Regions from separate parts of the Shewanella sp. P1-14-1 genome, predicted to be linked through region 1. Evidence: predicted binding sites of a transcription regulator. Region 1 holds the regulator's gene; the other holds the start of a gene.
The links. Region 1 encodes sigma-54, which starts transcription at its own class of promoters, with help from an activator protein. Its sites were predicted from a motif close to GTTGGCACGNNNNTNGNNT; they were not measured.
Positions count from the first base shown of each region.

Region 2: flgA (flagellar basal body P-ring formation chaperone FlgA) is a predicted target of sigma-54. The motif match lies at 8,071-8,089, and genes of this name have one in related genera.

Region 1 is NZ_LKTL01000005.1:64,598-77,194, reverse strand. Features, by position in the region: gene ubiD (4-hydroxy-3-polyprenylbenzoate decarboxylase) at 1-644, opposite strand, end outside; gene AN944_RS04925 (hypothetical protein) at 793-1,395, shown strand; gene AN944_RS04920 (transposase) at 1,900-2,169, opposite strand; gene mgtE (magnesium transporter) at 2,733-4,094, opposite strand; gene AN944_RS04910 (HPr family phosphocarrier protein) at 4,439-4,711, opposite strand; gene rapZ (RNase adapter RapZ) at 4,714-5,559, opposite strand; gene ptsN (PTS IIA-like nitrogen regulatory protein PtsN) at 5,556-5,999, opposite strand; gene hpf (ribosome hibernation promoting factor) at 6,002-6,289, opposite strand; gene AN944_RS04890 (RNA polymerase factor sigma-54) at 6,314-7,798, opposite strand; gene lptB (LPS export ABC transporter ATP-binding protein) at 8,003-8,734, opposite strand; partial or broken gene lptA (lipopolysaccharide transport periplasmic protein LptA) at 8,929-9,474, opposite strand; gene lptC (LPS export ABC transporter periplasmic protein LptC) at 9,539-10,099, opposite strand; gene kdsC (3-deoxy-manno-octulosonate-8-phosphatase KdsC) at 10,096-10,659, opposite strand; gene AN944_RS04865 (KpsF/GutQ family sugar-phosphate isomerase) at 10,661-11,638, opposite strand; gene AN944_RS04860 (calcium/sodium antiporter) at 11,707-12,597, opposite strand, start outside.
Region 2 is NZ_LKTL01000016.1:75,319-87,915, forward strand. Features, by position in the region: gene AN944_RS12910 (flagellar basal body P-ring protein FlgI) at 1-368, opposite strand, end outside; gene flgH (flagellar basal body L-ring protein FlgH) at 379-1,053, opposite strand; gene flgG (flagellar basal-body rod protein FlgG) at 1,077-1,865, opposite strand; gene flgF (flagellar basal-body rod protein FlgF) at 1,877-2,620, opposite strand; gene flgE (flagellar hook protein FlgE) at 2,827-4,191, opposite strand; gene flgD (flagellar hook assembly protein FlgD) at 4,267-5,037, opposite strand; gene flgC (flagellar basal body rod protein FlgC) at 5,062-5,478, opposite strand; gene flgB (flagellar basal body rod protein FlgB) at 5,481-5,879, opposite strand; gene AN944_RS12950 (protein-glutamate O-methyltransferase CheR) at 6,029-6,862, opposite strand; gene AN944_RS12955 (chemotaxis protein CheV) at 7,016-7,936, opposite strand; gene flgA (flagellar basal body P-ring formation chaperone FlgA) at 8,236-8,958, shown strand; gene flgM (flagellar biosynthesis anti-sigma factor FlgM) at 9,031-9,360, shown strand; gene AN944_RS12970 (flagella synthesis protein FlgN) at 9,442-9,867, shown strand; gene AN944_RS12975 (LPP20 family lipoprotein) at 10,005-10,463, opposite strand; gene AN944_RS12980 (FlgO family outer membrane protein) at 10,460-11,167, opposite strand; gene AN944_RS12985 (flagellar assembly protein T N-terminal domain-containing protein) at 11,464-12,597, shown strand, end outside.

The DNA.
Region 1 (12,597 bases):
ACCACAGGGTAGCGCTCACCAGGGTGCTTTTCTTTGAAATCTTTAAAGTCTAATGCGCCGCCACGATGATCGAGCCAGCGCATAATTAATTTGTTTTTACCCAGTAACTGCTGACGGTAAATACCTAAGTTTTGGCGTTTTTGGCGCGGGCCTTTAGTGATGGTTAAACCCCAAGTCACCAAAGGTGCCACATCACCAGGCCAACAATGTTGAACTGGTAAGTTTGTTAGATCCACATCATCGCCAGTGATGACGATTTCTTGGCATGGTGGATTACGGACCGTTTTAGGCGGCATATTGAGTGCTTGCTTGAATTTTGGGATTTTCGCGATCGCATCTTTAAAACCACTAGGTGGCTCTGGCTCTTTTAAGAATGCTAATAACTCACCGACTTCACGTAGGGCGAGAGGATCCTCTTTACCGAGTGCCATGGCAACCCGTTTTGGAGTGCCAAATAAGTTCACTAAAACAGGCATAGATTTGTCTGTTGGATTTTCAAAAAGCAATGCAGGACCGCCAGAACGAAGTACACGATCGGCAATTTCCGTCATTTCTAGATTAGGATCAACAGGATAACTAATACGCTTTAATTCACCATTGGCTTCGAGGTGATCGATGAAGCTACGTAAATCCTTAAAACTCATGGCTAATTCACTCTTTTTATAATCGCTCTTTGGGGCGCACTATAGCATTTATATAATATTGGGTTAAGCCAAGATTATTGGTTCAGTGGCTTTTTAGGGTAAACTGATATTAATTGGCTTTGTGATCTTTCAGCCTAGGAGCGATCAAATGGCAATATTCAGTCAACCTCACCGATTGTCGATGTTATTCGTATCAATAAGCCTGACTCTGGCTATTCTGCCTTCACATGTTATGGCTGAATCTTTTCGTACTTCTTCAATGAGCGCTGTTGCTACAGAAAATGGTGCTAAACATCGCCATTCGGCTGGCAGTCATCGTTATGATCGTTATTCAGGTTCGTCAGTACGCTGGGGAGTAGGTTACAACAATTATTGGGGACCCAGTATTGGCGTAGGATGGAGCAGTGGTTGGAATAACCGCTGGTATAACCGTTGGGGCTATAATGGTTGGGGAGGAAGATGGGGCAATGGTTGGCGTTATCCTTATCGATACGATTATTACGACCGTTATTACCGTGATCGTTATATGAACAACCAATCCCGTAATAACTATGTTGAACCAGTCACAGCAGTTGAAGCGCCAAAACGAACAACCACTAGCATTGAGTATGCAAAAGGGATTAGCAAGTTGCCAGACAATGCACGAGTGATACAACGTGATGGTCATACCTACTATGAATGGGATGGTCATGAGTATTATTTTGACTGGTCGACTGAGCGTTATTTTGAACTTGAAAAAGGTAAGCAATAATTAACCATTGTTTTTTAGAGCCTGTCGCTCATTCGTTGGCAGTAGCGCTGTATACTATGCCTAGAAAGGTAAAAGCCCTAATGAATCCATTTCATTAGGGCTTTTGTTTGCATTGTCTTTCGACATTTTATCGTTACATATTATTGTTATTAGACCCTGTAACGTACTTCAAAATAGCCATTGCTGTCTACGGGGAGTTAAACAGCAATCATTATCTTGAAACTTTTACCTGACTTGCAGGCTGTGGCTGCCTATTCTCAACCATACTCTTGTAACGCTAAGCGTTAGGCTATGCCACGGTATAAAATTGACAAGAGAGGTGGGGGAGAGAGATTTTCGCTGGGGGACGAAAATAACGCATCCTTTCTTGTCGGAACTGCCTTCAAACGATGAGTTGTTAGCGCTCAATGTTTGAAAATAAAATTGGAAAGAAAAATCACTGCGATTGTTTAGCTTCCGATGGGGACGAATGCTAAAGTCATTTTTCTTTCCGAAACGTTGAATTTAATGTCCTTTTACTGACACTAATTCCTGATTCAGTTGAAATAGCCTTTTCTGCAAATTTGCTATTTCAGTTGCAATTTCAGTGGCTAAATCTTGTTGTTTACTCACTGATTTTAGAGGTTGTTTTCTTTTCTTCACCCATTGGTAAATGGTTTTTGCTGACACATTATATTGCTTGGCAACATCTGAAATTAATCGATTATTGTCTTTTACTTCCTTGATTACTTGTTGCTGTAATTCATCTGGATATATTCGATTTAGTGTCGTCATCATTGTTCCTACTACTCAATTTTGTTAACCACGAACCTTCATAAAAATTAAGAGGTTTTTAGATTAATGATTGTTATCAATATCCCAGCTGCTCAATCCAAGGTGATGGAAGAAGTGCCACTGATATTGACAGTTTTCAATGAACATTCTTAGATAATTCATACTTAACTCCCTATATTACATCTCTAATCGAGTCATAAATTGGTCAAAAATGCATCTACCTCTAAGGTGGTATATATCTATATGGAATAGTCGTGCCAATTTTGAAATAAATATTTTATCGTTAATTAACAGTTGGTTAGTTTTTTAGTGTGTTAACTCTAAAAAAATTCGTTGTGTTACATTGGTGCAAATTATCCATTTTGGTGCAAGGTGGTGATTTATTGGTAAATTTAATTTACCAGACTTTTTGGGCGTCATTTCTAGTGACATTAACGGTAAACCATGATCACTTAATCAGTATGAATGAGGAGTATTACAGTGAGTCGTTTATGATTTAGAAGGATTAAAAAAATCCATGCCGTTTGGCATGGATTTAGTGAGATACGAAGGTCGGATATTGACTACATTAAGAAGATCGTCGCTAAACCTAAAAAGGCAAATAGGCCGATGACGTCGGTTACTGTGGTAAGCACCATACCTCCTGCTAAAGCAGGATCGATGTTCAACTTTTTCAGTAAGAGTGGAATACTGGCGCCTGCAAGACCTGCAACAGTCATATTGATTAGCATGGCGCCACCAATCAAACCACCTAAGGCCATATCGTCTTTCCACAGCCAAACGGCAAAAAATACCAACACTGACCACATGATGCCGTTAAGGAAACCAATGGCTAACTCTTTGCCTATTAACCAGCGAGAGTTACTTTGACCAATATGCCCAAGAGCAATACCACGAATGACCAAAGCCAATGTCTGGTTACCTGCAACGCCGCCCATGCTCGGAACAATGGTCATTAAAATGGCAATAGTGGCAAACTGCTCAAGGGTGCCTTCAAACATGTTACTGACAGAGGCAGCAAGTAAAGCGGCAAATAAATTGATTGTTAACCACAAAGAACGTCGGAAGGTACTTTTCATGACGGGACCGAATGTGTCCTCGTCATCATCCATCCCCGCCATCCCCATCATGGAGTGCTCGGCATCTTCACGGATAACATCGACGACGTCATCAATGGTAATACGGCCTAATAACTTCTGCTGTTCATCAACGACAGGGGCTGAAATCCAGTCATGACGTTCGAATAACTGTGCCACTTCATTATCTGGCATATCAACAGGGATACTTTCAAGCTCCGGATCCATGATGCTGCGGATCGTTTCGCTAGGGTTACAGGTTAATAGATCGGCTAAACGGACCCCGCCAAGTACATGGTCGTTTTTGTCGACCACATAGAGTGTATCTGTCGTATCGGGTAAATTGCCTCGTTGGCGTAAGTAACGCAGTACCACATCAATATTCACGTCGGGACGTAAAGTCACGGTATCGGTATTCATGATACTGCCGGCAGTATCTTCAGGGTAGGATAACGCTTGTTCAACTCGGTGACGGTCTTGGCTACTCATCGATTGCAGCACTTTCTTATACACTGCATCTGGCAAGCTACGTAAAATATAAGCCAGGTCATCGGTGTCCATTCCTGAAGTGGCTTGCGCAACTTTTTCAGGTGTCATGCCACTGATAAGCGAATCTTTTAACTCTTCACCGAGTTCTTCAAGAATTTCACCGGCTTGTTCTTGGTCGATAAGTTGCCACAACACTTGGCGTGTTTTAGGGGGAGATGACTCAAGAATGAGGGCGACATCAGAAGCGGCCATATCATGCAGCATATTGCGCACATGCACAAACATACCACTACCAAGTGCTTGGGTGAGCTGATTTAGGCGCTGTTCTGTAAGTTCGCTATCTATCACTTCGATACTCATTCGCCACTCCTCAAAAATTCGATTGCTAATATTAACTTAACAGTGTGTAAAGGGAGAAGCAGTTTCTAATATGGCGTTGATTGCCGTATAAAAAATAAGCAGGTTATGGTGTGGGTCATGACATTATTATAGTTAACTATCACTGTTTGTTGTTGATAATTTGCTGTTGATTGGTTTAATGCGCTTTGAGCAGCGCAAAAGCTTAGTTTAAGCGTATTCCCGAGTAGGATATGAGGTTAATAAAGCATGGTTGTTAGCGGTCTGGAGTCGTAAATTTCAATGTTTTGCTAGTAAGTGATAACTAGCAACGAGTAGGCCTGAAAGCGTTAAATCATATAAAAGGGTTAGCTTTCTTCGTCAAATTTGTCGTTAATCAGTTGGCAAACCGCATCTAGTGCTTGCTGTGCATCAGGGCCTTCAGCCTGAACAGTAATCACTTTTCCTATACCACTTTCTAGCATTAATAAACCTAACACACTCGCTGCACTGGCTTGTTTGTCACCTTGAATCAAGGTAATGCTGGCTTTAAATTCCGTAGCCAATATAGCTAATTTTGTTGCCGCTCGAGCATGAAGCCCAAGTTTATTACTGATGGTGATTTCTCTGGAGATATTCATCGTCACAGGTTGAGCTCTCGGTGGCGAGCGCTAACTTGGTGTTTACTGTTACTGAAGCGCTGTGTGAGTTGATCTGCAATATAAACTGAGCGATGCTGTCCACCTGTGCAGCCAATCGCGATGGTAAGGTAACTGCGATTATTGCGCTCAAGGTGCGGCATCCAAGTATCAAATAAATTCTCAATCTGCCAGATGAACTTATTGACTAGGGGTTGTCTGCCTAAGAATTCTTGTACTGGTTGATCAAGACCCGTTAATGGTCTTAACTCAGGCTCCCAATGTGGGTTTGGCAAAAAGCGGACATCAAACATAAAGTCGGCTTCAGTAGGCATACCGTGCTTGAATCCAAATGATTCAAAGTGAATGACTAATTCTTTATCAACACTGCCCATAAGAATTTGTCGGACTTGATCGCTCAAATCGTAAATATTCAGCTGAGATGTGTCGATGTAGTGATCAACCATTTTGGCAATTGGTTCGAGCAATCGACCTTCAAGTTGAATCGCTTCTTGTAATGAGATTTGATTTTTTGACAGCGGGTGTAATCGACGTGTTTCACTGTATCGTTTTAGCAGTACTTGATCATTGGCATTTAAAAATAAACTAATGATCGTGGTATCGTCGGACAACAAAGCGATTTGCTGCTCTAATACTTTGCCTTGCTCTTCGATATTACGCACATCAACACTGATGGCGACAAGTTCGTTATTTCCTTTTAGCTGCTCTAGTAGGCTGCCAATCAGTGGGAGAGGCAGGTTATCAACACAGTAATAACCTAAATCCTCTAACACTCTTAAAGCAACTGATTTACCTGAGCCCGATCGTCCTGATACGATGACAAGTTTCATGCAGTAATAACCTGATACAGTTCTGTAGCGTCATGACTCTTTCGAAGTCTTTTAAGGATGAGTTTATCGCTTAATTTCTCAGCCATACTTGATAACGTGCTTAAGTGTTGCTGACATTGCTCAGAAGGAACCAATAAGGCAAATAAAATGTCTACTGGCTTCTTATCAATAGCATCAAAGTCGATAGCTTCTTCACATTTGATCAAAATAGCGATCGGCGATTCAATGTCGTCTAAACGCCCATGTGGAATCGCAATGCCATTGCCGATACCTGTGCTACCCATTTTTTCACGTGCTATTAAACTTTCGAAAATAGCTTGTGAAGATAGAGTAGGGTACTGGTCAGCCATTAAATTGCTGATAAGTTCCAGTACCTTTTTCTTACTGCCCGGAGTGGCACAGGTAGTGCACGCCGGCTGCAGGATGGTGCGAAGTTCCATCGTTAGTGTTTAATTAACTTCTCTTTGTGTTTAATTACCTGACGGTCTAATTTGTCTATCAGGGCGTCAATTGCGACATACATATCTGCGTTTTGAGATACGGCAAAAACTTCACCTCCTTTGAGGTGCAATTTAGCTTCGGCAATCTGTTGTAACTTTTGTACATTGAGCACAACGTGAACATTATTGATCTGTTCGAAGTGACGTTCAAGCTTTGAAAACTTAGTTTGCACATACTCACGTAAAGATTGAGTAATTTCGATATGGTGTCCAGTCAGGTTAATTTGCATAGATCATCCTCCAATAACAAAGGCTTATAAGCTTTTGCGTTGGTTTGAGGGAGGGATGAGCATTGCTTCACGATATTTGGCGATCGTACGCCGAGCAACATTGATCCCTTGTTCAGCCAGTAGCGTCGCCATTTTACTATCGCTAAGTGGCTTTTTCTGGTTTTCTGCAGCGACCAGCTTTTTGATAAAGGCTCTGATTGCTGTAGATGAACACTCTCCGCCATCATCGGTACTTACGTGGCTAGAGAAGAAGTATTTTAGTTCAAAAAGGCCGCGAGGGGTGTGCATATATTTTTGAGTTGTAACCCGTGAGATGGTCGATTCATGCATCTCTACCGCTTCGGCAATATCATTTAATACCATAGGCTTCATGGCTTCTTCGCCGAACTCAAAGAAACCTTGCTGGAATTGAACAATACAATTTGCCACTTTTAACAGGGTTTCATTGCGGCTTTCAATACTTTTAATAAACCATTTGGCTTCTTGTAAGTGACCGCGAATGAATTGGCTGTCAGCTTGATTGGCTGAGCCTTTTGCCATGGCGGCATATTGCTGATTTACGCCTATTTTAGGCATATTATCTGGGTTTAATTCTACGACCCAACGGCCATTCTTTTTAAACACTGTGACATCTGGGATGACGTACTCATCTTTGATTGGAGTAATTTGTAACCCTGGGCGAGGGTTCAGTGTTTGGATAAATTGAATCGCTTCGCGTAAATCATCTTCTTTAAGCTTGGTTTTACGCATTAGTAATCTGAAATCACGACCTGCTATTAAATCTAGGTGTTCAGATATCAGTAATTTTACATTTTCTATGCAAGGGATTTCGCTTGGGTATTGTCCCAATTGAATCATCAAACATTCGCTTAAATTTCTTGCAGCGACGCCCACTGGATCAAAATGTTGTACACGCTTTAATACGGCTTCAACCTCATCAAGTTCAATATCCTCAAGACCGAGTGCATCGAGAATATCTTCTGTTGATTGGGTTAAGTAACCTCTATCATCAATTGCGTCGATGATGGCTGTCGCAATGGCGAGGTCATTTTCAGAAAATGGGGTTAAGTTTTTTTGCCATTCTAAATGTTCGTATAAACCTTCAGTCGTTTCACCTTGAAATGGCATATCGTCATCACGGCTTACAGCGCCAGAACCTGAGTTAGGAGAGGCGGTGTAGACTTCATCCCAAGTGGTATCCATTGGTAAGTCTTCAGGCATGGACTCTTTCGTAAGTGACTCTGTTGTATCGACTGATGAGGTGTCTTTTTCTACGCTGACTTGGCTGTTATCGCTAAAATCGGTGTCAGTTTGCTGAGCATTGTCTTTGACTGGTTCTTTTGTTTTGGCAAACTCATCCTCAAGCTCAAGAAGAGGATTTGAGTCAAGTGCTTGCTGAATTTCTTGCTGTAGCTCCAAAGAGGAAAGTTGCAATAAGCGAATGGCTTGTTGCAACTGCGGGGTCATTGTCAGGTGTTGACCCATTTTAAGTTGGAGTGAGGCTTTCATTTACCGCTTATCCCTAATTGAATTTCATCATCGCGACTACAATGTTATGGGTCTAGCACCTTTGTAAGTGTTAGCTAGACTTTAACCGAACTTGGGTTCTACTTTGCCAAAAATTAGCGTTAAGTTTTGAGTCTAGTGTATAACGCTAAAAAGTGGGACTGGTTGGCCGCGAAAATGCCATGCTTGTACACTAAAGAATGCTAACTATAGCTTGAATTGCTCACCTAAGTATACTGACCTGACTTGCTGATTGTCTAAGATCTCAGCAGGCGTACCTTCAGCAATTAAATCTCCGTGGCTGACAATATACGCACGTTCACATACATCAAGTGTTTCACGGACATTATGGTCGGTAATCAATACTCCAAGACCACGATTTTTTAGTTGTTGAATAATTTTCTTAATATCTATCACAGAGATAGGATCAACACCCGCAAATGGTTCATCTAATAAAATAAACTTAGGATTGGCGGCTAAAGCGCGTGCTATTTCTACACGTCGACGTTCACCACCTGATAGAGCCATACCTTGGCTGTCACGAATATGGGTAATATTGAACTCTTCTAATAAGTGCTCTAATTCTTCGATTCGTTGCTCACTCGATAAGGTTTTGCGGGTTTGCAGCACTGCCATGATGTTATCGTGCACAGTGAGTTTTCTAAAAATGCTGGCTTCTTGAGGTAAGTAACCAATACCTTTACGAGCACGTAAATGCATTGGGTCTGCAGTCAAGTCGTCAGAATCAATCAAAATACGACCTTTATCGCTTTTGACTAAGCCTACAACCATATAAAAGGTTGTGGTTTTACCTGCACCATTTGGTCCTAAAAGACCAACAATCTGACCCGTTTTAACGGTTAGGCTAACGTTTTTGACAACTTGGCGGCTTTTATAGCTTTTTGCTAAGTTCTCAGCTGTTAAGGTAATTTGTGTCATTATTGCTTTTGCTCTGCCGCAGGGGTCGTTATGTCTGCATTGGTTGAGTTTTGAATATCAGATTCTTGAGGGGTGACTGATTCAAGGAGGGCATCAGTGTTAGTTTCAACAGCATTTGCCTCAGGAGTCACTGTTTGATTCTCAGTTACATTGCTAGGTACATTGTCAGTCGTATCAGCATCTGGGTTATCAAGCGAATCATTATTTTCTAACGGCGCTTCGTCTGAGTTATCAAGTTCTTCGTTTTCTTTATTCAAGTCAGGGTAATTTTCTGGCTGAAAAATTGTGATAACTCTGTCTTTTCCTTCACCTGTGCTTTCAGCGATCAGTTGCTGTTTATCAATATTATAGCTAATGAGATTACCTGTAACCTGACTGCCTGCCTGGTCAAGTTTTGCATTGCCTTTTAAGGTTAAAATACTGGTCGAAAGCTCATATTTTATTTCGTTTGCACTTGCGGTACCGATACGGCCATCATCGAGTTCTTGTGAGAAGGTGGCTGGATTACCTGTCGCAATCATGGTTTTTTTGCCACCCGACTCTTCACTGAATGCACGTAATTGATCGGCATTAATATTAATGGTGCCTTGCGTCACATTCACTGGGCCGAAGAAAATCACTTGGTTATTTTTAATATCTGCTTTTTGGCTGACGGCAGCAACTTTAAGCTCTTGTTGTAAATCACCTTCTTTAGCATGAACGCCGGTGACTGTCACTAAGCTCAATCCCATTAGGCTCATACCAAGAATACTTTTTCTAATAAAGTCTGTTTTCATAAGCTTATTGAGTGAAAATGTCAGTGTTTTACTTTGCTTCATATGTTCCTTCTACCTGACTTAAAAGCTCTAACTCTTCGGCATTTAAATCAGCATAAAGGCCTAAGCCTTGTATTTTAAAATCTTGTCCTGAGACATTAATCTGTCGATCAGACGTCATGATCATGGTATTTAAATCTAACGCAAGCATACTTGTGGTTAGCGATTGTACTGGTTCATTGATGTTTATTGCATCAATAATAACATTTTTTTCTAGCACCACTTTACCAGTTTCTTTATTAAGCTTGCCTAATTCAGCGGTTAATTGCCACTCAGCTTCGCCGTTTTCTGGATAGATAAGGTATACAGGCTCAGTGAATAGGGTTTCATTGGTTTGCTGAAAGTGTTCCATGTGTTTTGCTGACACCCGGCTTTGTACTAATCCTTGCTCGTTAAATTCTGTGCTTCGTAAGTCATTAGCGATGAATTCTGGACGCGCGGGATCGGGAAGCTTATTGGCTTCCATTTGACTACGCTTCACTTGCACTTGCCAGTATAAAACTAATGCTGCACCAAAGAAGCCGAGAATAGCGAGGGTGGTACGGCTCATATACTCATTCCGTGGGCTGTTTCGAACTTGTCTTGGCTAACAAGCAGTAAATCAGTTAACTCACGTAAAGCGCCGTTACCGCCATTAATGCGAGTGATCATTTGGCAATGTTGTTTTACGTATGGGTGACCATCTGCTACGCAAACAGCTAAGCCCACTTCTTTCATAACGGGTAAATCAACCATGTCATCACCGATATAGGCAACTTCATCTGGCGTTACATTATAAATACTGAGTAACTCTTTAAATGGTGTGAGCTTATCGTCTACCCCTTGATAGATATGGCTAACACCTAGCGCCGTCATTCGATTTTCGACAATGGCAGACTTTCGGCCTGTGATAACGGCAACACTGATACCGCTAGTTAAAATCGATCGAATACCGTAACCATCACGGGTATGGAAAGCTTTCAACTCTTCCCCTGCGTTACTTAAATATATACGCCCGTCAGAAAAGACCCCATCAACATCACAGATCAGGAGTTTGATTTTTTTAGCGCGTTGCCAAATATCGTCTGATACAGGGCCATATAATCCTTGATGAACTTGACTATTCGACATATTAAATGACTCCTGCTTTTACCATATCAAGCATATTAAGTGCGCCAATTGGGCGTTGATTTTCATCAACAACAATTAAGCCGTTGATACTTTTTTCATCCATCACTTGTAAGGCTTGTGCTGCTAAAATATCAGCTCTGATGGTAATGCAATTAGGGGTCATCACTTGTGAGATTGGCGTGGTGCGTAAATTGACTTCGGCATCAATCACTCGGCGTAAATCACCATCGGTGAAGATACCGACTAACTGTTGGTTATCATCAATAACGGCAGTCATGCCTAGTCCTTTATTGGATATTTCGTATAGTGACTCTGTGATGCAAACCTGGCTATTAACTTGCGGAACATCGCTTCCTTGATGCATGACGTCTGATACTTTAAGTAAGAGTTTACGTCCTAATGATCCACCTGGGTGTGATAATGCAAAATCATCACGAGTAAAGCCTCTGGCTTGCAATAATGCGACGGCTAGGGCATCTCCCATTACCAAGGTTGCGGTAGTGCTTGAAGTAGGCGCTAATCCTAATGGACAAGCTTCTTCTGGTACTTCAATGCAAAGATGCAGTTTAGATAATCGCGCCATGTTAGATTCAGGCTTACCCGTGATCGCAATCACTGGAACACCCATGCGCTGAATAACGGGTAGCAAGGTTAAAATTTCACTCGACTCACCAGAGTTAGAAATTGCTAAGATAATATCATTTTTAGCCAGTGCACCTAGGTCACCATGGCTTGCTTCACCTGGGTGAACAAAAAATGCAGGCGTTCCTGTGCTGGCCAAGGTGGCTGAAATCTTATTGCCAATGTGGCCTGATTTACCCATGCCCATGACAATCACTTTACCTTTGCACTGCAAAATTAGTTCACAAGCTTGGCCAAAGGCATCTGAATCAACGTACTGATATAGGTTATCTAACGCTGTTTTTTCAATATCAATGACTTGACGACCCCATTGACGCAACTGTGTTTGATTTATCATATGTTTCTCGTTTTTTTCCAATGCTAATGAGTCTTTAACAATGGTGAGTGACCCATCTTTATGCCCCGTTATTGAGATTGAAATAAGACAATCTGGTACGCAATAAAGACGACTAATAATATGGCGCCATGCCAGCGAGTTAATTGTTTCTTCGCTCCACTTGATAATACGAGCACAGCAAGGGCTGCACTGGTACCAAGTGTCATGTAAAAATCACGGCCAGCAGCATTGGCATCTATTTCCCCAGGGGCAATCAATCCTGGTATAGCAAGTACCGCTAGGATATTAAACAGATTCGAACCCACAATGTTACCAATTGCGAGATCATCTTCTTTTTTTAATACGCCAGCTACGCATGCTGCTAATTCAGGCAAGCTTGTTCCCACTGCAATAATGGTTAAACCAATGACTAAATCTGATAACCCAAATGTCTTTGCAATGCCTACAGCGCCGGTTACCATCCAGTCAGCAGAAAGCGGTAGCAAAACCATGCCAACAATAATCCAGATAATAGCATGTAATGTAGGTACATTTTTAGGGATCTCTGCATCAGATTCGTCAGATAGTGGATCTATTTGCTTATTTCTCAGTGCTTGCCAGATGAAATAACCCATTAACGAGAAGAAAGCGACCAAAAGCACTGTGCCTTCAAATCGGGTTAGCATACCGTCATGAATGAGGTATCCGGCTAACACAGTTGCCGCTAACATTAACGGAATTTCACGTTTAAGGGTTTGTGAGCTAACTGATATAGCACCTAATAGTGCTGTAATACCAAGAATTAAGGTGATGTTAGCAACATTTGAACCTAGGACATTTCCAACGGCAGTATTGCTCATCCCTTCCATCGACGCTGTTGCAGCCACAAACATTTCAGGAGCAGAACTTCCCATGGCCACAATGGTTAATCCAATCAGCATTGGAGGTAGGCCAAGGTTTCTAGCGAAAGCGGCTGCGCC
Region 2 (12,597 bases), on a different contig from region 1:
CCACGTAAGCTTTTTGCTTCACCTAAACTCGATACGGTAATGTCAATATTTTGACCGGGCTTAATAAATGCTGGCATCTCTGCATGCACCGCTACCACGGCCGCATTCTTGGTTTTAGGGTTCACATTATCAGGTAAATTAATGCCAAAGTTTTTCAGCATGGTTCTGAATGTTTGTTCAGTGTATTTGGTTTTTTCACCAGTGCCGGGCAAACCAACCACAAGGCCATAACCAATCAGTTGGTTACTACGTACACCTTGAACGTTGGCAATATCTTTAATTCGCTGCGCTTGAACTGGCGCAGAAAATACCGTTAATGCAACTGAGGCGGTAAGGGCAATGGAGATAAATAAAGATGAAATTTTCATGGCATACTCCTTAGAAAGGCCACCATTCGCTCATAAAGAATGAGCTTAACCACCCTACTTTTTGAACATCTGCAAATGTACCCGTTCCGCTATATTGAATGCGGGCATTGGCTACTCGAGTTGACTGAACTGTATTCTCAGGAGTGATATCTTGACTTCTTACCATGCCTGTAACACGAATAAATTCATCGCCATTGTTAATCGAAATCCATTTTTCACCACGGATAACCAAGTTGCCATTACTGAGCACTTGCATCACGTTAGCTGAGATACTGCCATCAAGGCTGTTTGATTGGTCAGCATCAGCTTCACGCTTGGTGTCCATCGCATCAGAATAACGTAAATCAAGTGGTACACCTTTAATGGTCACATTGCCGCCACCAGCATAGATAGGGTCAACACTCAAATTAGAGTCTTTTTTGATTTCGTTATTGGCGCTTTTTTTAGCTTGAGTCGATTCATTTAACAACACTGTGATAATGTCACCGACTTTATGTGCTCGTATATCTGAATATAAGCTCGACGATTGATGGTCCATGTAAATCGACCCCGTCGACACCATTTTAGTTGGTGGTGCTTCTGGATACACTGGCGCATAAAATGGATCATCAGGTATAGGTTTTTGTTGCGTTGAACTACAACCGGCAATGAAAATAACGGATGCTAACGCTAGGTATTTATTCATAATCCAGTTCCTTTCAATAACAGTTATAGGTTCTGAGTCACGTAAGACATCATCTGATCAACAGCTGATATCACTTTAGAGTTCATTTCGTAAATACGCTGACTTTGAATCAGGTTTACTAGCTCTTCAGTCACATTAACGTTTGATGTTTCTAATGCCCCTTGGCGAATAGCGCCTAAGCCATCTAAAGAAGCTGTTCCCTGAATAGGCGTTCCACTTGCGCCAGTTTCGGTATACAAGTTTTGCCCTAATGGATCTAACCCTGATGGATTAATGAAATCGCTCATGGCTAACTGTCCAACAACTGTGCTTTCTGTCGCGCCAGATAATTTTACTGATACTTCACCTTCGGCAGAAACTGTAATTGAAGTTGCATCATCAGGTATGGTGATTGACGGTTGCACGACATAACCAGAACCTGGAGTCACAATCTGGCCATTTTCATCTAAGCTAAATTGACCATTTCGGGTATAAGCAGCGGTGCCATCAGGCATCTCGACTTCAAAAAATCCAGGGCCTTCAATCATTAAATCTAAAGAGTTATCAGTGGTTAACATGTTACCTTGGGTGAACATTTTCTGAGTTGCCACGACCTTAGTACCGGCACCAATGTTCAAACCATTCGGCAGCTTAGTATTATCTGCACTTATACCACCAGCTTGATTAACTGTTTGATATAGCAAGTCTTCGAATACTGCACGGCTTTTTTTGTAGCCTACGGTGCTCGCATTCGCCACGTTATTAGAAATAACTGCAATATCGGTTTGTTGGGCATCTAAGCCTGTTTTACTGATCCATAAAGCGGGATGCATAATTATTACTCCTAACTAACTCTCATTAAGGATGATGAAGCACGGTCTAGCTCTTCGGCATTTTTCATCATCTTCACTTGCATTTCGTATTGACGCTGGATATCAATTAACGCCACCATTTCTGAAACAGCGTTAACATTACTGCCTTCAACAGCCCCTGTTTCGATATTCACATTAGGATCGTTCGGCGCATTTAAGCCCGAAGTCAGCCTAAATAACCCATCTTCGCCACGCATCATTTCTTCATTTGATGGATTAACTAATTTAATTCGTGCCACTTCTTCAACCACATCCGCAGTTGCACCCTGAGGTCTTACAGAAATAATGCCATCAGGCGAGATTTGAACTTTGTCGATTGGTAGCGGCAAAACTATCGATCCAGCCTCTCCCATAACAGGGTTGCCTCGACCATTAGTTAATAAGCCTGTACTGTCAAAACTTAGACTACCGGAGCGGGTATACGCTTCGCCGCCATCAGCACCTTGCACTGCAATCCAACCTTTATCTTTAATCGCAATGTCTAAATCACGACCCGTAGTTTTAATTGGGCCTGAACTAAAATTTTGCCCAGGGCTTTCAGTCATAGAAAAGACACGTGTCGGTAAGCCTTCCCCAAATGCTTGCATAGAGCGAGCTTGAGCCAAATCAGCTTTAAAACCATCGGTATTCGCATTGGCTAAATTATTGGCACGAACAGCCAAAGCATTCATATTTTGCTTTGCCCCACTCATGGCAACATACAGTAATTTGTCCATCTGCCGCTCCGTCAAACTTTTTACATAACTAAAGATATAACTAGAACTAGCAATGAGTGTGCCAATATATAAATTGTGAATAGAGAATGGCTAACTAAATGAAATGTATTTGAAAAGCAGGAAGTGAAAAGAAAAACAATAAGAGGCAAAAAACGAAAAGGCAAAGAGTTGCCGTTGCGGCAACTCTTTGTCAAAACAAGTCAAACTTATCGAATTTGAAGAATCGACTGATTTAACGTGTTATTCACTTCAAGTGTACGAGAGTTCGCTTGGAAGTTACGTTGTGCAGAAATCAAATCCACTAACTCAGTGGTCAAATCAACGTTAGATTGTTCAAGCGCCGATGAACGAATACTACCAAAGGTACCACTATTTGCTTCACCTGCTAGCGCTGGACCAGAATCTAAGCTGGCTTTCCAAGAAGTATTACCCACTTGGGTTAAACCTTGCTCGTTAGCAAAACGAACCAAAGCAACTCGAGCTAATGGTTCAGTCGAACCGTTACTGTAACTTGCTGTCACTAAGCCATCTTCGCCAATACCTACGTTAGTCAAACGACCGACGGTGGTACCATCTTGAGTTAACTCAGTCACTTCAAATGGAGATGCATATTGAGTTGGATTATTAAATCCAACGGTGACTTTTTGACTGCCATCAGCGCCAGGGCCTAATACGTTAGCACCATTAACACCCAGCTCAACAGTTTCAACCACCGCAGGATCTGAGCCTGTATATGCGCCCGCATCATTGAATTTTAATACCGAGCCTTTCCAGCCTGATGCATTTTCAGCAAATCTTGTCGTATCAGCAACACCGTCACCAGTCGTATCAGCGCCGTATGAACCACCATTTGCTTGGTCAAGGTCAACTTGTTTGCCATCTACAGCATAGAATGCAACCCAATTACTTTCACCGGTATAAGCCCCTTCTGTCGGCTTAACAAAATAGGTGGTCATAATGTGCGATTCACCAAGTGAGTCATAAATCGTCACTGAAGTCGATTTATTAAACGTGTCAGGATCGTTGGGATCAAAGTTAGCAGGATCTAATGGCGTTTCACCCACATCAAGGTTCATCTGAAGGCCAATATTCTCAGTTTTCACTGGGCTACCTGCCGTATCAGGGATCTTAATTGGTTGAGTCGTCGTTAAACTAACCGAGGTAGAGTTACCGTCAGCATCGACAGGGAACCCTTGTAAATAGTTACCAGCAGAATCAGTCATGTAACTTTCTGAGTTAACTTTAAATGCGCCAGCACGAGTGAATGCGTGATCTTGAACTCCCACACCTGATGATGTCACAAAGAAACCACCGCCACTTATCGCCATATCTAAAGAGTTACTGGTAAACTGTAAACTACCTTGCTGAAATTGCTGTGCAACCTGTGTCGTTGTCGCACCGCCACCGACAGCAGTTTTGCTGTTAGAGAAAATTGAATTAGCATATACGTCAGCAAATTCGGCACGAGATTCTTTAAAGCCTACGGTGTTAACGTTAGCAATGTTATTCGCAGTGGTATTGAGATCTTTTTGAGCTGCAGAAATACCACTCAAAGCAATGTTAAACGACATAATTCACCCCTTTCCTACTCATTCTGTTTGTTTTACTGACTGCCACAGCTGCCAGCTTTAAATTTGATAAGCTAATTAACTTTCAGTGACAGCTAAAACATCTGACAACTGAATACCACCAATACCACGTAGGTTTAATATTGCCCCTGTTGTGGTGTTACCCAGTGACACGCTAGTCACATGCGCATAGGTCGATACTGCTAAATCTTCTGATTTTCCATCAATTTTGCCGTTCGCTTTTATCGCGTAATTGCCTTCAGGAGCTGGGTCGCCATTTTTATCTAGCCCATCCCATGACACATCAATGTTACCGCCTGCAGAACCGTCAACTTCAAAGGTTTTAATAACTTGGCCACTTTCATCTTCAATACTGACTGTTATGGTATCGATAGAAGTTGGTGTACTTATCACGCCATTGACTTCTGGACTATCTGACGATATGTGCCCCGTATCAGACGGAATTAACACTTTACGGCCTACTAAACTTGAAGCCTGCAGCGCCTGACTCGAACTCGTTAAGTTATTTAAGTTGAGAATTTCTTCATTCAACTTGGCAATGCCGTCAACGGTTGAGAATGATGCCATTTGCGAAATCATTTGATCGTTTTCAACAGGCTTAAACGGATCTTGCATTGATAACTGTTGACTCAATAAAGCAAAGAAATCTGATTGAGTCAGTTCCTGGCTATTAGGTTCAGGTGTTTCTGGCTCTCCTTGTAAGGCCACACTGTCTAAAAATGCATTCCCTGTACTGGCTGTTTCTTGTGTATTGGATGCAATACCAGTACTACTAGCAGATTGAGTCTGTGGTAAAGACTGACTGCTGTAAGGATTAATGAGGCTCATCTTTTACCCCCCACAAAATTCATATTACTTACCCATACGAAGTGTTTGTTGCAGCATTGATTTTGCCGCATCAGCCACTTGGACATTCATTTGATAAGAACGAGATGCTGAAATCATATCCGCCATCTCTTCCATCACATTGACATTCGGTTTGTAAATAAAGCCGTCACCATCAGCCATAGGATGATCAGGAGAAAACTCCTTTAATAACGGTTTATCACTTTCAACAATGCCCTTAACACTGACACTGTGAGAACTATTTTGCTCATGGCTTGCTTTGGCCATTTCGGCTTCAAAAATCGGGTGACGAGCCTTATAAGTTTGATCAACACTACTGGAAACTGAATCAGCATTGGCAATGTTACTGGCGGTAGTATTAAGTCGCACTGATTGTGCTGACATACCAGAACCCGACACATTAAAAATATTAAATAGACTCATGATTAATCACCTCTAATAGCTTTACGCATGCCTGAGAACTTGCTTTCAAGAAAACCCAGTGACATTTGATATTCCAAGGAGTTCTGCATAAAGGCCGCTTGTTCTTGCTGAGAATCAACGGTGTTGCCATCACCCGTATCTGGTTGATTAGGCACTCTAAACTTTACGTTTTCTTGGCTTTGCGCTTTCAAGTCGAAATGTTTGTCAGTTGTTTGACTCATCTGTAATCCGCTTTGCTTAGCACGTGCGCTGTTCATTGCTGCAGCAAAGTCGACATCTCGAGCTTTATAGCCTGGCGTATTAGCATTGGCGATGTTGCTGGATAGCACTTCAGCCCGTTGTGCACGTATGCCCAAAGAGTATTGATGTATACCTAAACCATTTTCAAAATTAATCGCCATAAAATTGCCTCCACCAGCTAACTGACAGAATTAAAGCAAAGCTTATGCCAAAAAAATTAGATTATTAGAAATGAAATGATAAAAATGAAAATGCCAACGAATGCTGGCATTAATAAATAAAAATATTCAACTATTACAATAAATTATAGTTAACTCTTCTTCTGGTAATATATACCAGGGTTGCACCTAACCATATTGAACTCGTCCGTTAATCCCGAGATAGACTCTGACGCCCCTAAAAACAAAATACCGTTAGGATTTAAAGCGGCAGCAAATTGCCGCAATATTTTTGCTTTTGCCTCTGGGGCAAAATAAATCAGAACATTACGGCAAAAAATAATATCAAACTTTCCTAAAAGGCTATAACTTTCAAGAAGATTGTGTGCCCTAAAGTTTACCAAACGCTTCACATTATCTTTCACTTTCATGTTACCAGAAGGCAAAGGATCAAAAAATTGGCGCTTACGCTCAGGTGATAACCCTCTAGCGAGGGCTAAACTATCGTATTCAGCATTTTTACAACGCTCAAGCATTGACGGAGATAAATCTGTCGCTTGTATGGTTGCATTACCAGGTAATGCGCCTGGTTTACGTTGCTGGTATTCCAAAATCGTCATCGCGAGTGAATAAGGCTCTTGCCCTGAAGAACAAGCAGCAGACCAAATTTTTAACGGTCTTCCTAAGCGACTGTATTCAGGTAATAATGCATTATTGAGCAACTCGAACGGATATTTGTCCCTAAACCATAAGGTCTCATTCGTTGTCATTGCATCAATGACTTCCGCCCTTAAATGCCTTTCCGTTGGCTTCATCGACCTTTTAACCACTTCTGATAATGACGGCAAATCATATTTACCCATCAAAGGAGCTAATCGGCTTCTTACTAAATATTGCTTGTTGTCACCTAATACAATGCCGCTGTGCTGTTCTAAAAAGAGCTTAAACTGATTATATTCTGCTTCAGCGAGTGATTTATTCGTCACATTTACATCCTATTATAAGAAATGACACTAGCGTCACTTCAGAGTGAACAGGTTACTTTTATTAACTTATCACGACTATCGACAAGCACAACGTATTGCTCACAATAACTGTCTGACTATCTATTTAATCATAGTCAGACTTATCAATATTGCTTATAAAATTAGGTGTTTATTTACAGCAGATGCTAATTCATCTGGATTAAACTTGGCGATAAAGTCATTGGCACCCACTTTCTCAACCATTGCTTGGTTAAATACACCACTAAGAGATGTATGAAGTACCACTTTAATGTCTTTCAACTTAGGATCGTCTCTAATTTCAGCCGTTAAGGTATAACCATCCATTTCTGGCATTTCGATATCCGAAATAATCAAAGGAATTTCGTCAGCAACATTATCCATCTCAGTCGCAATCGCTTTAAGCTTTTCTAGCGCATCTTTACCATCAATGGCGGTATCAATTTGCAAATTAAGCGACTCAAGCGAACGAATAATTTGTTTACGGGCCACTGCAGAATCATCAATGACCATGATGTGATAATGCTGGTCACGATCAATGGTTAACGCTTCATTAGCTTCTTCACTGATTTCAGTCTTAACAGGTGATATCTCGTCTAAGATTTTTTCAACATCTAAAATCTCAACCAATTCACCTTCGATTTCAGTTACCGCAGTTAAATAAGAGTTACGCCCAGCCCCTTGTGGTGGTGGCATAATCGATTCCCAGTTCATATTGATAATACGTTCAACTGAACTGACTAGGAACCCTTGAATACTTCGGTTGTATTCAGCAATGATAATAAAACAATTCTCTGTCGATGTAAGAGGACGCCCACCTGTTGCAGCACTCAAATCAATCACAGAGATGGTTGAACCACGGATATGGGCAATACCTTTAATCAGCGGACTCAAACGAGGTAATGTCGTTAACGGAGGACATTGCAGCACTTCTTTTACTTTAAATACGTTAATGCCAAAACGCTGACGTCCATTCAACTTAAATAGTAACAACTCTAATCTGTTTTGACCTACAAGCTGCGTACGTTTATTAACTGACTCAAGAATACTCGACATAACCCTGCCTTGTTTTATTTATACTGCCCCTAAGGACTTTATTACTTATGACTTAAAGCGACCATAAGCCATATTTGTCAAATTGTAGCATACGCTGCAATTATTTATGTCGCGATGACTATCGCATTTAGGTAATAGGCATACTTATTGCTTATTTAAACCGTATCGGTGCTTTCAAGCCAAAAAAGTCAAACTTATGACTCTTTATTTGCCCGATAACCATTTATCCAAAATCAAAGCGTTGTTAGCTTAACTTAAAAGTATAGAGGTATTCTGGCCACCACCGCTAGAAACAAGATATGAAGAAAAACACATTACTGTTATTGCTCATTCTTTGCATTCATTTACCGGTTTTTGCCAGTGAACAAAGCACTATTACCTATACTTTATCGACCATCACCGAGCTAGCTAAAGAGACAGTTGCAAAAAAAATTGCAACCAGTCCAAATGCCACCCCCAATGCGAAAGTGAATATCATTCCCCAAAGCTTAGAAGGAAGGTTAACGCCACCCGCTTGTTACCCTCCTCTTTCTGTTGCTATGGCAAGCGACCGACCGATTAATCGAACCAATACCGTTAAAATTAGCTGCATCAGCCCAGACTACGATTACCCTTGGCAAATGTACTTATCGGTTAAAGTCGAAGTCATGTACCCCGTCGTCACCGCAATTGGCATCATTGAAAAAGGTGAGCTCATCACTCCTGAAGCCATCGAAATTAATTACGTTGACCAACACAGTATCCGAGGACAGTTTTTCTCAGACACAAGCAACATAATCGGCACCCGCTCTAAAAGACGTGTCGCAGCTAAAGCCCCATTGCTGAATAATAACCTATGTTTTGTCTGTAAGGGGGATTCGGTATCCATTTACGCAAAAACAAATAGCTTTGAAATAAAAACAGCTGGTGAAGCACTAAGAGATGGCAATATAGGCGATGCAATAAGAGTCAGAAATGCCAACTCAAACAGACGATTAGATGTCATTGTCACCGGAGTTGGCGAAGTTGAAGTTAGGATGTAAAATATTCCTAAAGTTTTTTCCAACAGGGTCGATAGCCTGTTAGGAAAACCATAAATTACGCTGGAGCCTAAAATGGCAATTGATATTAACAATCTTAAAACAGCATCACACACTCAGTTGCGTACTAATCGTGACTCAGGTGCTGCCCCAAAAGCTGCCGAGTCAGCTGGGCAACAGGCTGCACCAATTAAAAGTGATTCGGTCAGCATTACCTCGCAAGCACAGCAGCTGCAAGGAGCCCAAACTAACATGGCATCTTTACCTGAAATTGATCAAAGCAAAGTTGATGCAATAAAGTCAGCCATTTCAGAGGGACGTTATAAAGTCGACCCTGAAAAATTAGCGGCGAATATTGCAAGCTTTGAAGCTGACATGAGCGGACTAAATTTCGACCAAGAGTAGCGTCATACCTGCTCTTGGATAAACAATCATCATCGCATTACGCCTTGTCGTTATGATGTGGGTTTTTATAAAGAGTAAATTATGAATGAATTACTACAGCTGTTATCTTTTCAGCACGGCACGTTGTCGTCGCTGAAAAAACTTGTATCTGCAGAAAAGCAGGCCTTAGCAGATCAAGATGCCGACACCTTGCTAGCACTTGCACGCGAAAAAGTGGAGTGTTTGAATACGCTTCAACAAAATGATGAGAAATTAGCTAATCATCCTGATAAATCTTTGCTCAATTCAGAGCCTAAACTCATTGAGAAAGTCGCTGAAGCTAAAACCATTCTCGAAGAGTGTAAAGACATCAATAATCAAAATGCTAGCTTAATCGAACTGAATATTGCGAGCTTAAATCGCTTTTCTCAAGCCATGCAAATGAGTAGAAATGCCACCAGTTTAACTTATAACGACAAAGGCCGAACGTCGACAATTTCATCTTTAGGCCAAAACCTCAAAGCCTAAAGCTAATATCGATTTAAGCCATGTAGACAGTTCATCCTAGGTCAGCTGCAATCTCTCCAATGGCAAAACAGCATCGCTAATGACAAACATAAAAAAACCGCCTTTATTGGCGGTTTTTATTTCTGTCGGATTTTACATTAAAAGTATGTCACTTCTTTTACACGACGGGGGCGATTTTGTTGCTGATAAAGATCCCACACCTGAGCAAAATCCAGCTCTAACTCGGTCACATACATATCACCCGCAGGATAGCTTTTTACTACTTTCGCGCCTTTAATCATTCCTGACACATTGGCAGAAACGGTTTCGTTATTGAGCATCCAGTCGCTCATTTGACTATGAGCATCAATCTGTTGACCATATACTTGCTCTGCTAATTCTCGATATGCCGCGATTTTTGACGCTTGCATGGCCATTAGAACTTTATGTGACTGCTCTTTCGCAGGCTGAGTCGCTAAAGGCGCATAACCAATTGCAGTTAACTTAGGGAACTGATCTGGCGCTTCTGTTTCCCATTGCACATATTTATCATTACTTGCACAACCACTTATCGAGATTACCAATAATGAAACCAATAGAACCACTAACTTATTCATAATTTTGCTCCCAATACTACGGCATTACCTTGACCAGACGCTTCATGGCGGAAAAGCAATCCATCTTGAAAAATGACTTGATTTGAAGGTGATAAATAGCCAGGTAAACTATTCATATTCACAAAAGTTTGTACTGCTGACACCACCCGATTATTAGTCACATTCACAATTCTTGCATTAAGAACTAAGCCCATTGGTGTGGTATCCATAGTCGAAACGACAACATGAGAAACAGGCAAATCAGACGGAAGTAACTTCCAATCTCGACTTAAAATAAACTCGCCCTGCTCAGTTGAACGTAATGCATTCGCCACGTTTAAATCGACCAAGTTAAATTCATGACTATGAAAAGCGGCAACAAAACCTTGCTGTAACTGTAAGCCTAAAGCATCCGTTTTGCTGTAATCACTGGTATTAACCGGAGTGGTTACAAGTAAAGGTTGGTCAGAGCGTAAACTGTCATTTTGTAATACCAATTCATTTACGACTTTTTCAGCCAATATATTCACATGTGATTTAGGGGCTAGACCGGCTTTAGTAATGTCATATTGTAAAGGCGCAGGCTGCACTTCAGGTTCATCACTAAACCAAAAGCTAGTTTCAGTAGGCTTTTCTACATAAGCTAACTCATTTGTCGACACAGGCGGCTCGCTAGCGCAAGCAGCCGCTAGCAACGCAATGGGAAAAATGATTAAACGGCTCATGGCTTATTCCTTATTACAATGACGTCTCAGCATTGATGTGATGTTAGGTTCAGTAATGTTGCCACTAACAGGCTTTAGGTCCAATCAGAGCACACATTAAACACACTATAGATAGTGTATCGACCACACATTCAAAACCTTTACCTTGAAATAAAGAATTTATCTCCATCTGTTCACTGCTAAAAGCTCATACAGGCATGGTTTTTGCTTTTATTATGATAATTAATTTAAGTCGTGCTAAACCGTCATAGAGTTGGCACCCTTTTTCTTCGATATTGTGAAAAGCGAACATGAACATGCCAAACGTTAGCTCTAAATATTTGACGATTATCATGCTGGTTATTCTTTCAGCTTGTTTCAGTCACTCTGTATTAGCGCAAAGAGTTGAAGTGTCAGGAAAAGCCAAAATTATTGACGGCAATATAGATAAAGCCCGCGAGGATGCGATTAATCAAGCATTAAACTATGCCAGCTTAAAAGCGGGTGTGAACTTTAATAGCCAGCAAAGTATTAATCAGGGCAACTTAACTCAAGATGCATTTCAAATAAAACGCATGGGCCAAGCTAACGATATTGAGCTCGTGTCTGAAATCATCAGCGCATCAGATATCACGGTTATGTTGCGGCTCAATCTTGAGTCTAAACCCCAAGCACAGCAATGCCACAGCCAACAATTAAAAGCGGCAATAATGATCCCCCAAGCCATCATGCGTGACCGCTCACAACTTCGATACGGACAACTTGCTAACTTTGAACAAGCTTTATCACAGCAGTTTGGCAATTTATTAAATAATGGCTCTGACTACAGTTTTGCTCGTATGCACGCCGAGGAGAAGCTTGACCATACCAACCAACTCATCAACTTCAAAGGCCAACGCATACCAAGCTGGCTTGGCGAAATAACCGACAGCCAATATATCTTACAACCGGAAATCCTGGATATTTCAACCGAGCCATACTCGAGTTCTTTATTTGGATTATGGGATGAGACACCTTTAAGACAAATTAATTTACGGTTTACCATGTTCCATGGCATTAGTGGTGAAAAAGTGTGGAGCAAAGACTATCAAGCAGAAGCTGAGTGGGATTTTGAACGAGATGAAACCGTGTCACCTTCAACCCAACGGTTTTGGGGCTCAACTTATGGTCAAACTATGAATCAGCTTTTACAACAAAGCACTCAAGATATTGATAATTTACTAAATTGTCGACCTTTACTCGGTCAAATCGTTGCTAAGCAAGGTAATAGAATCATCATTAATTTAGGCCGTCGAAATAACGTCAAAATGGGTGATAACTTCCAAATCGTGTTACAACAAAACATTCCTGATAGAGTGAATTTAATGCGAGCTGTTGCAACTAAAAATAGAGCCACGGTCACAATAGAACAAGTTTCAGAAGAAAGCGCCACAGCCTTACTAGAAGGTATT